One region of the Streptomyces sp. NPDC087310 genome, then DNA from elsewhere that is predicted to be linked to it. Evidence: predicted binding sites of a transcription regulator. Region 1 holds the regulator's gene; each other region holds the start of a gene.
What was found. Region 1 encodes HrcA, which represses chaperone genes, less so after heat shock. Its sites were predicted from a motif close to TTNGCACTCNGNNNNNCNGAGTGCNAA; they were not measured.

Region 1 (4,477 bases):
TTCGCGCCGCGCTCGCCCCGCCACTGCGTGACACAGCGCGCGGCGGCCCACGGGACGACGGCGTCGACGCCGGTCTCCGTCATGGTCTCGACGGCCAGTTCACCCCGGTCGCCCTTGGGGAGGGCCTGGACGACGGTGATCCGGGGCGCGGGCTCCGCCTCGGTCCGTACCTCGGTGACCGCGACGTCCAGCCGGTCCTTGCCCTCGACCGCGGCGACCGTCCCGTACCCGCCGGTGCCCGCGCCGTCGGTCAGCACGATCTCCTCGCCGACGCGCAGCCGCCGTACGGAGACGGCGTGGCGCCCCTCGGGTCCGTCGAGCGTGACCGTGCCCTCGCGCAGCGCGCCGGGGGCGACGACGAAGACGGGAGCGGTCACGGGGCGCTGCCGAGGCCGGGCATGAACGAGGCGCGGGTGGCGTCGAGTTCGCCCGCGAGGACCTCGACCAGCTTGCCGGCGGGCAGCTCGCGCGCCATCCGGTGGCCCTGGCCGGCCCAGAGCGCCATGCCCTGCGCGTCGCCCACCTTGGCGGCGGCCTTGCGCAGCCCGGAGGTGAGGTGGTGGACCTCGGGGTAGGCGGGCGGGGCGTACGGGCCGTGCTCGCGCATGAAGCGGTTGACGAGCCCGCGGGCGGGGCGTCCCGAGAACGCCCGGGTCAGCTCGGTGCGTACGAACAGCGGGTTGGTCATGGCCTGCTTGTGCAGGGGGTTGGCCCCGGACTCCGGGCAGACGAGGAACGCGGTGCCGAGCTGCGCCGCGTCGGCGCCCGCCGCGAGTACGGCGGCGATCTGGCCGCCGCGCATCAGGCCGCCCGCCGCGATGACCGGCAGGTCGACGGCCTCCCTGACCTGGGCGATCAGTGAGAGCAGGCCGAAGCCCGCACCGTCGGTGGAGGGGTCGTCGCGGTGTGTGCCCTGGTGGCCGCCGGCCTCGATGCCCTGCACGCAGACGGCGTCGGCGCCGGACCACTGGGCGGTCTGGGCCTCCTCGGCCGTGGTCACGGTGACGACGGTGTACGTGCCGACACCCGCGAAGGCGTCGAAGGTCGTCCTGGTCGGGCAGCCGAAGGTGAAGGAGACGACCGGCACCGGGTCGTCGAGCAGGATCGCGAGCTTCGCCTCGTACGCGTCGTCCCGCCCCGACTCGGGGTCGCCGAGCGGTGTCTCGTACCAGGTGGCCTCACCGGCGAGCTGGTTGCGGTAGACCTCGACGGCCGCGTGGTCGGCGTAGTGCGGCTGCGGCATGAAGAGGTTGACGCCGAAGGGGCGGCCGGTGAGGCCCCGGAGCTGCTTGACCTCTTCGTACATGCCGTCGACCGTCTTGTACCCGGCGGCCAGGAACCCGAGACCCCCGGCCTCGGAGACGGCCGCGGCGAGCTGCGGGCAGGAAGCGCCGCCCGCCATGGGGGCCTGCACGATCGGATACCGGCAGAGATCGGTCAGTGCGGAGGACATGCACGCATGGTGCCATGTCAGCCACGGCACCTCCGAATCGGCACCGCGCCGCGCGGGGCCACGGGTCCGGGGTCTGCCCCCGGATCCCTGGCCCACCGGCCCGTCCGCTGCCCGTTGAGGCAGCGTTCAGGCCCGAACACTGCCCCGGGCACCGCCCGTTGGACACGTCCTGGCCCGGCGCCGGGCCCGCCTACCGTCCGTTGAACGCGTCCTTGAGCCGCGAGAACAGTCCCTGCTGACCTGGCTGGAACTGACCGGTGGGCCGCTCCTCGCCACGGAGCTGGGCCAGTTCGCGCAGCAGGCGTTCCTGCTCCGGGTCCATCTTCGTCGGGGTCATCACCTCGACGTGGACGATCAGATCGCCCCGCCCGCCGCCCCGCAGGTGCGTGATGCCGCGCCCGTGCAGCGGGATCGACTGGCCGGACTGGGTGCCGGGCCGTACGTCGATCTCCTCCACGCCGTCGAGCGTCTCCAGCGGGCACTTCGTGCCCAGAGCCGCCGCCGTCATGGGGATCGTGACCGTGCAGTGCAGGTCGTCGCCGCGCCGCTGGAACGTCGCGTGCGGGACCTCGTGGATCTCCACGTACAGGTCACCGGCGGGGCCGCCGCCGGGGCCGACCTCGCCCTCGCCCGCGAGCTGGATACGGGTGCCGTTGTCGACGCCCGCCGGGATCTTGACCGTGAGGGTACGGCGCGAACGGATCCGGCCGTCGCCCGCGCACTCGGGGCACGGCGTGGGGACGACCGTACCGAAGCCCTGGCACTGCGGGCAGGGCCGCGAGGTCATGACCTGGCCCAGGAAGGACCGGGTGACCTGCGAGACCTCGCCCCGACCGCGGCACATGTCGCAGGTCTGGGCGGAGGTGCCGGGTGCGGCGCCCTCGCCCGAGCAGGTCGTGCAGACGATCGCGGTGTCGACCTGGATGTCCTTGGTCGTACCGAAGGCCGCCTCGTTGAGGTCGATCTCCAGCCGGATCATCGCGTCCTGGCCGCGCCGCGTCCGCGACCGCGGGCCGCGCTGCGACGCCGTGCCGAAGAACGCGTCCATGATGTCCGAGAAGTTGCCGAAGCCGCCGGCTCCGAACCCTCCCGCGCCACCGCCCCCACCGGAGGACAGCGGGTCACCGCCGAGGTCGTAGACCTGCTTCTTCTGCGGGTCCGACAACACCTCGTACGCGGCGTTGATCTCCTTGAAGCGCTCTTGCGTCTTGGGATCGGGATTGACATCCGGGTGCAGCTCGCGCGCGAGCCTGCGGAATGCCTTCTTGATCTCGTCCTGAGATGCGTCGCGGCGCACGCCGAGTACGGCGTAGTAGTCCGTGGCCACTTACGACTCCGCCAGGATCTGTCCGACGTAACGTGCCACTGCGCGTACCGCTCCCATCGTTCCGGGGTAGTCCATGCGGGTCGGTCCGACCACGCCGAGTTTGGCGACTGCCTCGTCGCCCGAACCGTAGCCGACCGCGACGACGGACGTGGAGTTGAGGCCCTCGTGGGCGTTCTCGTGCCCGATACGTACGGTCATGCCGGGGTCCGCGGCCTCGCCGAGGAGCTTGAGGAGCACCACGTGCTCCTCCAGCGCCTCCAGCACCGGCCGGATGGTCAGGGGAAAGTCGTGTCCGAAACGGGTGATGTTGGCGGTTCCGCCGATCATCAGCCGCTCCTCGGTCTCCTCGACCAGGGTTTCCAGCAGGGTCGCGAGGACCGCCGACACGGTCCCTCGGTCCTCCTGCTCGAAGGAGTCGGGCAGGTCCTGCACGAGCTGCGGGACGTCCGCGAAGCGGCGTCCGACGATCCGGCTGTTGAGCCGGGCCCGCAGGTCCGCGAGGGAGGTCTCGCCGAACGGGGCGGGGCAGTCGACGAGGCGCTGCTCGACCCGTCCGGTGTCCGTGATCAGGACGAGCATGAGGCGGGCGGGCGCGAGCGCCAGCAGTTCCACGTGCCGCACCGTCGAACGGGTCAGCGAGGGGTACTGGACGACGGCCACCTGCCGGGTGAGCTGCGCGAGCAGCCGTACCGTACGGCCCACGACGTCGTCGAGGTCGACGGCGCCGTCCAGCAGGTTCTGGATGGCGCGGCGCTCCGGCAGCGACAGGGGCTTGACCCCGGCCAGCCGGTCGACGAAGAGCCGGTAGCCCTTGTCGGTCGGGATGCGCCCGGCGCTGGTGTGCGGCTGGGCGATGAAGCCCTCGTCCTCCAGCACCGCCATGTCGTTGCGTACGGTCGCCGGGGAGACGCCGAGTTTGTGCCGCTCCGTGAGCGCCTTGGAACCGACGGGCTCCTCCGTGCCGACGTAGTCCTGGACGATCGCGCGCAACACTTCGAGTCTGCGTTCGCTGAGCATGGCGCACACCTCCCGATGTCGTCCGTCGTCCTTCGCCCGCCGCGGCCTTCGTTGGCACTCGTTCCGCGGGAGTGCCAGTGGTTCCCGGTTCAGTGTACGGCCGCAGGACGTACAGCGAGCAAGGGCGGCCGACCACCGTACCCGGGGATCCTCGGGCCGGATGTCAGTGGTCTCCCGTAGCGTCCCGGTATGGACGTCCGTTGGGAAGAGCACGGGTGGGAGCGGCTGGCGCCCGGAGTGGGCCGCGTACGCCTGCCGGGGTGGGACGCGACCGTCGGTCTGGTGGTCGGGGAGCGGGGCGCGCTGCTGTACGACACGGGGTCGACGCTGCGGGAGGGCGCCGAACTCCGGGCGCGGACGCGGGCGCTGCTCGGCGGCCGGCGCGTGACACATGTCGCACTCAGCCATCCGCATTTCGATCATGTGCTGGGGGCGGCGGCGTTCTCCGGGGTGGCGGTGTACGGGGCGGTCGGCCTGGCGGAGCTGCTGGCCGGGGACGGGGCGGGGAAGGGCGGGAGCCTGTACGAGGAGGCGGTACGGGAGGGGGTCGCGGAGGCGGAGGCGGCCGAGGCGGTGGATCTGCTGGTCAGCCCGGGGCACGCGGTCTCCGGGGAGCTGACGCTGGACCTGGGCGGCGGGCGGCGGGTGGTGCTGGCGAACGTCGGCCCGGGGCACACGGC
Region 2 (4,477 bases), on a different contig from region 1:
GACGACCGCGACACCGGTGGCCTCGTCGCCCTCCTTGCCGAGGTTGCCCTCCAGCACCTTGGCGGCGTGCACCAGAGCGGAGCCACCACCGGAGACGATGCCCTCCTCGACCGCGGCGCGGGTCGCGGAGATGGCGTCCTCCAGACGGTGCTTCTTCTCCTTCAGCTCCACCTCGGTGGCGGCGCCGACGCGGATCACGCACACGCCGCCGGCCAGCTTCGCGAGGCGCTCCTGGAGCTTCTCGCGGTCCCAGTCGGAGTCCGTGGACTCGATCTCGGCCTTGATCTGGTTGACACGGCCGGTGATCTCGTCGGCGGCACCCGCACCGTCGACGATGGTCGTGTCGTCCTTGGTGACGGTCACGCGGCGGGCGGAGCCCAGCACGTCCAGACCGGCCTGGTCGAGCTTGAGGCCGACCTCCTCGGCGATGACGGTCGCACCGGTGAGGGTGGCGATGTCGCCGAGCATGGCCTTGCGGCGGTCACCGAAGCCGGGGGCCTTGACCGCGACCGCGTTGAACGTGCCGCGGATCTTGTTGACGACGAGGGTGGAGAGCGCCTCGCCCTCGACATCCTCGGCGATGATCAGCAGCGGCTTGGAGCTGCCGCCCTGGATGACCTTCTCCAGCAGCGGGAGCAGGTCCTGGATCGAGCCGATCTTGCCCTGGTGGATCAGGATGTACGGGTCGTCGAGGACGGCCTCCATACGCTCCTGGTCGGTCACCATGTAGGGGGACAGGTAGCCCTTGTCGAAGGCCATGCCCTCGGTGAAGTCCAGCTCCAGGCCGAAGGTGTTGGACTCCTCGACGGTGATGACACCGTCCTTGCCGACCTTGTCCATCGCCTCGGCGATGAGCTCGCCGACCTGCTCGTCCTGCGCGGAGAGCGCGGCGACGGCGGCGATGTCGGACTTGTCGTCGATCGGGCGGGCGGTCGCGAGCAGCTCGTCGGAGACGGCCTTGACCGCGGCGTCGATGCCCTTCTTCAGGGAGGCCGGGGAAGCGCCCGCGGCGACGTTGCGCAGGCCCTCGCGGACCAGCGCCTGGGCCAGCACGGTGGCGGTGGTGGTGCCGTCACCCGCGATGTCGTTGGTCTTGGTCGCCACCTCCTTCACGAGCTGGGCACCCAGGTTCTCGTACGGGTCGTCGAGCTCGACCTCGCGAGCGATCGTGACACCGTCGTTGGTGATGGTGGGGGCGCCGAACTTCTTGTCGATGACGACGTTGCGGCCCTTGGGGCCGATCGTCACCTTCACCGTGTCGGCAAGCTTGTTGACGCCGCGCTCAAGGGCGCGACGGGCGTCCTCGTCGAACTTCAGGATCTTCGCCATGGGAGCTTCTCTGTCCTCTCAAATGAGCTGCGCCCCTGTCCACCCGGCATTCGCAGGGGGGCCAGGGGCGCAGCTCAAAAGCAAAAGTAAATCTTGGGTGAGTTACTTCTCGATGATCGCGAGCACGTCGCGAGCCGAGAGGACGAGGTACTCCTCGCCGCTGTACTTCACCTCGGTGCCGCCGTACTTGCTGTACAGAACGACATCGCCGACGGAAACGTCGAGCGGAAGCCGCTCGCCGTTCTCGAAACGGCCCGGGCCCACAGCCAGGACGACGCCCTCCTGGGGCTTCTCCTTGGCGGTGTCCGGGATAACCAGGCCAGAGGCCGTGGTCTGCTCGGCGTCGAGCGGCTGGACCACAATGCGGTCCTCGAGCGGCTTGATGGCAACCTTGGTGCTGGCGGTCGTCACGATCCGACCTCCCCCTTCGGAGATCTCACGGGGTTAACTGTCTGAGGGTGGCGACCAGATGGACCCGTCGTCGCGGGTGCCGGATCCGTCAGTCGCGCTTTGGCACTCTCCAGTGGGGAGTGCCAGACCTGACACTATGGCCGCGATTAGCACTCGGTCAAGCGGAGTGCCAATACGGATGCTCGCGGCGCGCCCTCACGACAGGGAAACGCGAGCAGAAGGGGCATGGTTCCGCACGCGGGTACGGACCTGGACAGCACGTACGACGCGGCGCGTACGACACGGCTCGTACGACACAGCACGTACGACGCGGCGTTCACGGGTCAGTCGGTATCGGTACGGAGCGCCTCCCGGGCCGACGCCCCATGAGCCGCCTCGTGAGCCGCTCCGTGAGCCACGCCGTGGACCGCCCCCGGGGCCGCCCCCGAGTCCGCCGCGCGGGCCAGCCGCGCCGCACCCCGGCACTTCGCCGTCCGCGCCCCCGTCCGTCCCGGCGGCGCGGGGCGCCCGCAGTCACGGCGTACGACAACGGCGCGCGAGACCGGCTCCGGCGCCCCCGGCGCCTCCCGGACCCCCGGGCCGACCCGCTGCGCCGCCTTGCGCCCGAGCCGTTCGATGGGGTCCACCGACTGCGCACAGCCGGCGGTGAGGAGCGCACCGGCCGCCAGCACTCCGGCCAGCAGCCGGTGCCCGGGTCTCATACGTAGTCCTCCAGCCTGGCCACGGCGTACCCCTTGTCCGTGATCACCTTCATCGCGTGCCGGATCATGTCGGGCATGGTGCCCTTCCAGTCCTCGCGGCCACGGAAGTGCGTGAGCACGATGTCGCCGGGGTGCAGGTCCCGGTCCCACTCGCGCCACTCCATGTGGTCGGGGTACGCCTCGGCGGTCCAGAGCGGTACGGCCCGCGCACCGCAGCTCTTGGCGGCACGCAGCGTGTCGTGGTTGTAGTTGCCGTACGGCGGCCGGAAGAGCGTGGGGCGCTTTCCGTACCGCTTCTCCAGCTTGTCCTGCTGGTCGCAGATCTCGGTACGCTGCTCCTCGTAGGAGAGTCCGGGCAGGTAGGGGTGGTTGAGCGTGTGGTTCTGGATGGTGACCCCACGGTCCTGCATCTGCTTGAAGTACCCGTAGTTGTCGTTGATGACGTAGTCGCTGAGGAAGGCGGTGTACGGGATCTTCAGCTCGGTCATCATCCGCAGCAGGTCGGGGTCCTTCTCCGAACCGTCGTCCATCGTCAGGAAGACGACCCGGTCCTTGACCGGGACCGTGGTGAAGACGGGGGGCAGGTTCTCGCCCTCCTCCTCGTCCTCGATCTCGAAGCCCTTCCGGTTGGTGATCTCCGGCTTGACGGCGGGCGCGGGGGGCGCGGCCAGGGGCGTACTGGCGAGCCCCCACTTCTTCGCCGCGACGGCGCGCGCGGCCTGCGTACGGCGCGTCTGCTCGGCATACGAGAGCGTCCCCGCGCCGCCCTCCCGCTGACCGTCGGGCGCGCCGGGCGCCGCCTTGCCGTGCTCGCCGTGGTCGCCGGGCCGGCCGTGCGCCGCCGTGGCTCCCGGCTCACCGGCCCCGGAGGCGCAGCCCGAGCCGACCGCGGCGACGAGCAGCGTCGCCAGGGCTGCGGCGCACCGTCTTCCGCGCCGGGACCCGGTGTTCCGGGGCGCCCCCGTGGCAACTCGCGCCCCAACTACTTCCTTTTGTTCCTTTTGTCTTACTAGCTGCATGGCGCCGCATCCTGTCAGCGCGCGGCGCCTCCGCCCGGCCGACAGCGCCGCCCGACGCACACCAACCCCCCGCCTGGCCCACAATGGACCGGATGACCGACCGCGCCCCCTCCCCCGCCACCGCCTCGCCGCTCGCGCCCCTGCTCTCCCCCGAGGGCCAGGCCCTCCTCGCCGAGCTGCGCGACCACGACCCCGCAGGGGAACTCGCCCTCGCGACCCGGCTGCGCCGCGACCACCCGGCCGAGCTGGTCTCGGCGGCGCTGGCCCAGGCGCGGCTGCGCCAGCGCGCGGTGGCCAAGTTCGGCGCGGCGGACGCGTACCGCATGTACTTCACGCCCAACGGCGTCGAACAGGCCACGCGCGGCTCCGTCGCCGCCTACCGGGCGGCCAGGTTCCGTACCCTCGCGGCACCGGGGAACGGGGACGACGCGCCCCGGATCACGGACCTCTGCTGCGGCATCGGCGGCGACGCGATCGAGCTGGCGCGCGCGGGCTTCGCCGTCCGTGCCGTCGATCTCGACCCGGTGACCTGCGAGATGGCCCGTACGAACGTGACCACCCTGGCCCCCGGCGGACCGCCGGTGACCGTGACCCGCGCGGACGTCCTGGAGTACGACCTGACCGCGGCCGGAACCCTCTTCATCGACCCGGCACGGCGCGGCGGCCGGGGCAGGATCTTCGACCCGGAGGCGTACTCGCCGCCGCTGTCCTGGGCGGTCGAGGCGGTACGGCGGGTGGGCGCGGGCGCGATCAAGATCGCGCCAGGCATCCCGCACGAGTTGGTCCCGGACGACTTCGAGGCGGAGTGGATCTCGGACGGCGGCGATGTGAAGGAGGCGGTGCTCTGGTACGCGGGCGACCGAGCCCCGACAGCGCCGGCAGCCCCGACGGCACCGGCAGCACCGACGGCACCAGCAGCACCGACGGCACCCACCGCAACATCCGTCGCCCCGGTCACTCCCGGCACCCGCCGCGCCACCCTCCTCTCCCCACGCACCACCCCAGCCTCCCCCACCA
Region 3 (4,477 bases), on a different contig from region 1:
CGCCCGGCATGCCGCCGCCGGCCGGGGCCGCGCCGGCCTTCTCCGGCTTGTCGGCGATGACGGCCTCGGTGGTGAGGAACAGCGCGGCGATGGACGCGGCGTTCTGGAGAGCGGAGCGCGTGACCTTCGCCGGGTCGATGATGCCCTCGGCGATCATGTCGACGTACTCGCCGGTCGCGGCGTTCAGGCCGTGACCGACCGTCAGGTTGCGGACCTTCTCCACGACGACGCCGCCCTCAAGACCACCGTTGACGGCGATCTGCTTGAGCGGAGCCTCCAGCGCGAGCTTGACCGCGTTCGCGCCGGTCGCCTCGTCGCCCGTCAGCTCAAGCTTCTCGAAGACCGAGGCAGCCTGGAGCAGAGCCACGCCACCACCGGCGACGATGCCCTCCTCGACGGCGGCCTTGGCGTTGCGCACCGCGTCCTCGATGCGGTGCTTGCGCTCCTTGAGCTCGACCTCGGTCGCGGCGCCGGCCTTGATGACGGCCACGCCGCCGGCCAGCTTCGCCAGGCGCTCCTGGAGCTTCTCGCGGTCGTAGTCCGAGTCGCTGTTCTCGATCTCGGCACGGATCTGGCTGACGCGGCCCGCGACCTGGTCGCTGTCGCCGCCACCGTCGACGATGGTCGTCTCGTCCTTGGTGATGACGACGTTGCGGGCGCGGCCGAGCAGGTCGAGACCGGCGTTCTCCAGCTTGAGGCCGACCTCCTCGGAGATGACCGTGCCGCCGGTGAGGATGGCGATGTCGTTCAGCATCGCCTTGCGGCGGTCACCGAAGCCCGGGGCCTTGACGGCGACGGACTTGAAGGTGCCCTTGAGCTTGTTGACGACCAGGGTCGACAGGGCCTCGCCCTCGACGTCCTCGGCGATGATCAGCAGGGGCTTGCCGGACTGGATGACCTTCTCCAGCAGGGGAAGGAGGTCCTTCACGCTGCCGATCTTGGAGTTGGCGATCAGGATGTACGGGTCGTCGAGCGACGCCTCCATACGCTCCATGTCCGTGGCGAAGTACGCCGAGATGTAGCCCTTGTCGAAGCGCATGCCCTCGGTGAGCTCAAGCTCAAGGCCGAAGGTCTGCGACTCCTCGACGGTGATGACGCCTTCCTTGCCGACCTTGTCCATCGCCTCGGCGATGAGCTCGCCGATCTGGGTGTCGGCGGCGGAGATGGAGGCCGTCGAAGCGATCTGCTCCTTGGTCTCCACGTCCTTGGCCTGCTCCAGCAGGGCGCCGGAGACGGCCTCGACGGCCTTCTCGATGCCGCGCTTGAGGGCCATCGGGTTGGCGCCGGCCGCCACGTTGCGCAGGCCCTCGCGGACGAGCGCCTGGGCGAGGACGGTCGCGGTGGTCGTACCGTCACCGGCGACGTCGTCCGTCTTCTTGGCGACTTCCTTGACCAGCTCGGCGCCGATCTTCTCGTACGGGTCCTCGAGCTCGATCTCCTTGGCGATGGACACACCATCGTTGGTGATCGTGGGGGCGCCCCACTTCTTCTCGAGGACGACGTTGCGGCCCTTGGGACCAAGGGTGACCTTGACGGCGTCGGCGAGCTGGTTCATCCCGCGCTCGAGACCGCGCCGTGCCTCCTCGTCGAACGCGATGATCTTGGCCATGTGAAGTGGTCCTCCCGGACTGGGGTGGATTTCTCCGGACCGCGCTGGCGCCCGCGACGGACGGCCTGAGAGTCGGCGGTTCCTTGCCCCACCGGCTCTTCGGGCCTCACCGACCCGGTCCTAAGTTGTCACTCTCACTTGCAGAGTGCTAACGCCAATAATTAGCACTCGACCCCCGAGAGTGCAAGCGCCTACAGGACCTCGTTGGAGGGTCACGCATGAGGGGCCCGCATCCCTGGTGCGGGATGCGGGCCCCTCATGCGTGAGTGCGATGCGGAGTCTGTACCGAGTACGTGAGTGCGTCGGTGGCCGATCGCGCCGGGATCAGACGGCGAGCTTGACCATGTCCGCCTGCGGACCCTTCTGGCCCTGCGAGATCTCGAACTCCACTCGCTGACCTTCTTCAAGGGTGCGGTAACCGTCCATCTGGATCGCGCTGTAGTGGACGAATACATCCGCACCACCGTCGACCGCGATGAAGCCGTAGCCCTTCTCCGCGTTGAACCACTTGACGGTGCCCTGAGCCATGCCAACTCCCCTATTACTGGCCCTTGCACGGGGCCACACTTCGCGCCGGAACGCGTCGACCGCGGCTGAATGTATCTGCCCAACTGCCCTCTGCAACAGGTCAATCGGACGAGAATTCTGGGCGTGGCCGAACACGCATAGTGCTGAATCCACTGCGTTCCGGGACAAGTCGGGCCGGGCAAAGCGTACGTACGCCGCAAAAGGCTCCAGGACTTTGCCCTCATGTTGTCGCGTTCTCGCTCGCGTACGGAGCGGGCGACAGCGGGGCGTTCCCACACTCTACCGTGCTCAACCATGTAGAACGGCCCCCTCCGCTTCTGCTGCGGAGAGGGCCGTTCTGCGTTGCGTTCGGCGGCGTCAGCCTCCGGCGACCGCCGGGATGATCGAGATGCCCGCGCCCGCCGGCGTGGCGGTCTCCAGGCCCTGTTCGAAGCGGACGTCGTCGTCGTTCACGTACACGTTGACGAAGCGGCGCAGCTTGCCCTGGTCGTCCAGGACGCGCCCGGCGATGCCCGGGTGGTTCGTCTCCAGCGACTGGATGACCTCGGAGAGGGTGGCGCCCTCCGCGGGAACCTCGGCCTGGCCACCGGTGTAGGTGCGCAGGATGGTGGGGATACGGACCTTGACGCTCATGGTGGGAAGCCTTTCTCGGTGTCGGTGGTCAGCTCACGACGTGTCAGCTCACGACGTGGTCAGCTCGCGGCGAGGCCCGCGTCGCGGAACGCGTCGAGGCTCGGGCGGATCGTCGCCGTCGGGCCGGTCGTCGGGGCCACGGCGTCCAGCGTCTTGAGCCCGTCACCGGTGTTGAGGACGACGGTGGTGAGGGCCGGGTCGAGCACGCCCGCCTCGATGAGCTTCTTCGTCACGCCGACGGTCACGCCGCCCGCGGTCTCCGCGAAGATGCCCTCGGTGCGCGCCAGCAGCTTGATCGCGTCGACGATCTGCTCGTCGTTGACGTCCTCCACCGCGCCGCCGGTGCGCCGGGCGATGTCCAGGACGTACGGGCCGTCGGCCGGGTTGCCGATCGCCAGGGACTTGGCGATGGTGTCCGGCTTCTGCGGCCGTACGACGTCGTGCCCGGCCTTGAAGGCGGTGGAGACCGGCGAGCAGCCCTCGGCCTGGGCGCCGAAGATCTTGTACGGCCGGTCCTCGACGAGGCCGAGCTTGATCAGCTCCTGGAGCCCCTTGTCGATCTTCGTGAGCTGCGACCCCGAGGCGATCGGGATGACGATCTGATCCGGCAGCCGCCAGCCGAGCTGTTCGCAGATCTCGTACGCGAGGGTCTTGGAGCCCTCTCCGTAGTACGGCCGCAGGTTGACGTTGACGAAGCCCCAGCCCTCGCCCAGCGGGTCGCCGATGAGCTCGGAGCAGAAGCGGTTGACGTCGTCGTAGTTGCCCTCGATGCCGACCAGGTCCCCGCCGTACACCGCGGCCATGACGACCTTGCCCTGCTCCAGGTCGTGCGGGATGAACACGCAGGAGCGGAAGCCGGCGCGGGCCGCCGCGGCGCCGACGGCGCCGGCGAGGTTGCCGGTGGAGGAGCAGGAGAGGGTGGTGAAGCCGAAGGCGCGGGCGGCCTCGACGGCGATGGCGACGACACGGTCCTTGAAGGAGTGCGTCGGGTTGCCGGAGTCGTCCTTGATGTGGAGCGAGCCGGTGACGCCCAGCTCACGGGCGAGGTTGTCGGCCTTGACCAGCTTCGTGAAACCGGGGTTGATGTTGGGCTTCGAGGCGACGTCGGCGGGGACGGGCAGCAGCGGCGCGTACCGCCAGATGTTGTCCGGGCCCTCGGCGATGCGCTTCTTCAGCTCTTCGGGGGTGCCGCTCGGCAGGTCGTACGCGACTTCGAGCGGCCCGAAACAGCTCACGCAGGCGAAGATGGGGCCGAGGTCGAAGCGCTCTCCGCATTCGCGGCACGAGAGTGCGGCGGCGGGTCCGAGGTCGACGGTCTCGTTGGCACCGGTCTCGTTCGTACCGGTCGGGACGGTCTGCACAGCCATGATGGCGAGGCCCTTTCTCCTCATCTTCCTCGCGACGTACTTCGCCGCAAGACGGAATTGGCACCTTCCCCACCGTGACCTCGCGGTCGGCGGGAGGGTTGCCGGGACTTCAACGGGCCGTTCCCTCAGTCCCTCTGGATGAGCGCTATGGCGCCGGAGCCTGGGTCCGGTGCGTTTGTTCACGTGATGACCCCGGCATGCGGTGGTCATTCGTGTTGTTCAAGACTGTAACCGAAGGGGTGGAGGGTTGAGATAGTCGTCCGCACCGCGAGATGGATCACGTCGGGGCACATGTCGTGGCACATATCGCACCTCATCAAGGATCGCGCAGGGAGTACCG

Region 2: a site for HrcA is predicted at 1,887-1,913, ahead of groES (co-chaperone GroES). Genes of this name have one in related genera too.
Region 3: a site for HrcA is predicted at 1,735-1,761, ahead of groL (chaperonin GroEL). Genes of this name have one in related genera too.

The regions. Positions count from the first base shown of each region.
Region 1 is NZ_JBIUYF010000001.1:981,774-986,250, forward strand. It holds gene ACIO3P_RS03950 (16S rRNA (uracil(1498)-N(3))-methyltransferase) at 1-377, opposite strand, end outside; gene ACIO3P_RS03955 (nitronate monooxygenase) at 374-1,453, opposite strand; gene dnaJ (molecular chaperone DnaJ) at 1,644-2,780, opposite strand; gene hrcA (heat-inducible transcriptional repressor HrcA) at 2,781-3,797, opposite strand; gene ACIO3P_RS03970 (MBL fold metallo-hydrolase) at 3,987-4,477, shown strand, end outside.
Region 2 is NZ_JBIUYF010000004.1:321,057-325,533, reverse strand. It holds gene groL (chaperonin GroEL) at 1-1,329, opposite strand, end outside; gene groES (co-chaperone GroES) at 1,432-1,740, opposite strand; gene ACIO3P_RS16650 (hypothetical protein) at 2,064-2,441, opposite strand; gene ACIO3P_RS16645 (polysaccharide deacetylase family protein) at 2,438-3,460, opposite strand; gene ACIO3P_RS16640 (SAM-dependent methyltransferase) at 3,544-4,477, shown strand, end outside.
Region 3 is NZ_JBIUYF010000005.1:599,458-603,934, forward strand. It holds gene groL (chaperonin GroEL) at 1-1,609, opposite strand, end outside; gene ACIO3P_RS21905 (cold-shock protein) at 1,934-2,137, opposite strand; gene ACIO3P_RS21910 (ubiquitin-like small modifier protein 1) at 2,495-2,770, opposite strand; gene thrC (threonine synthase) at 2,830-4,137, opposite strand; SAM riboswitch class I at 4,155-4,282, opposite strand.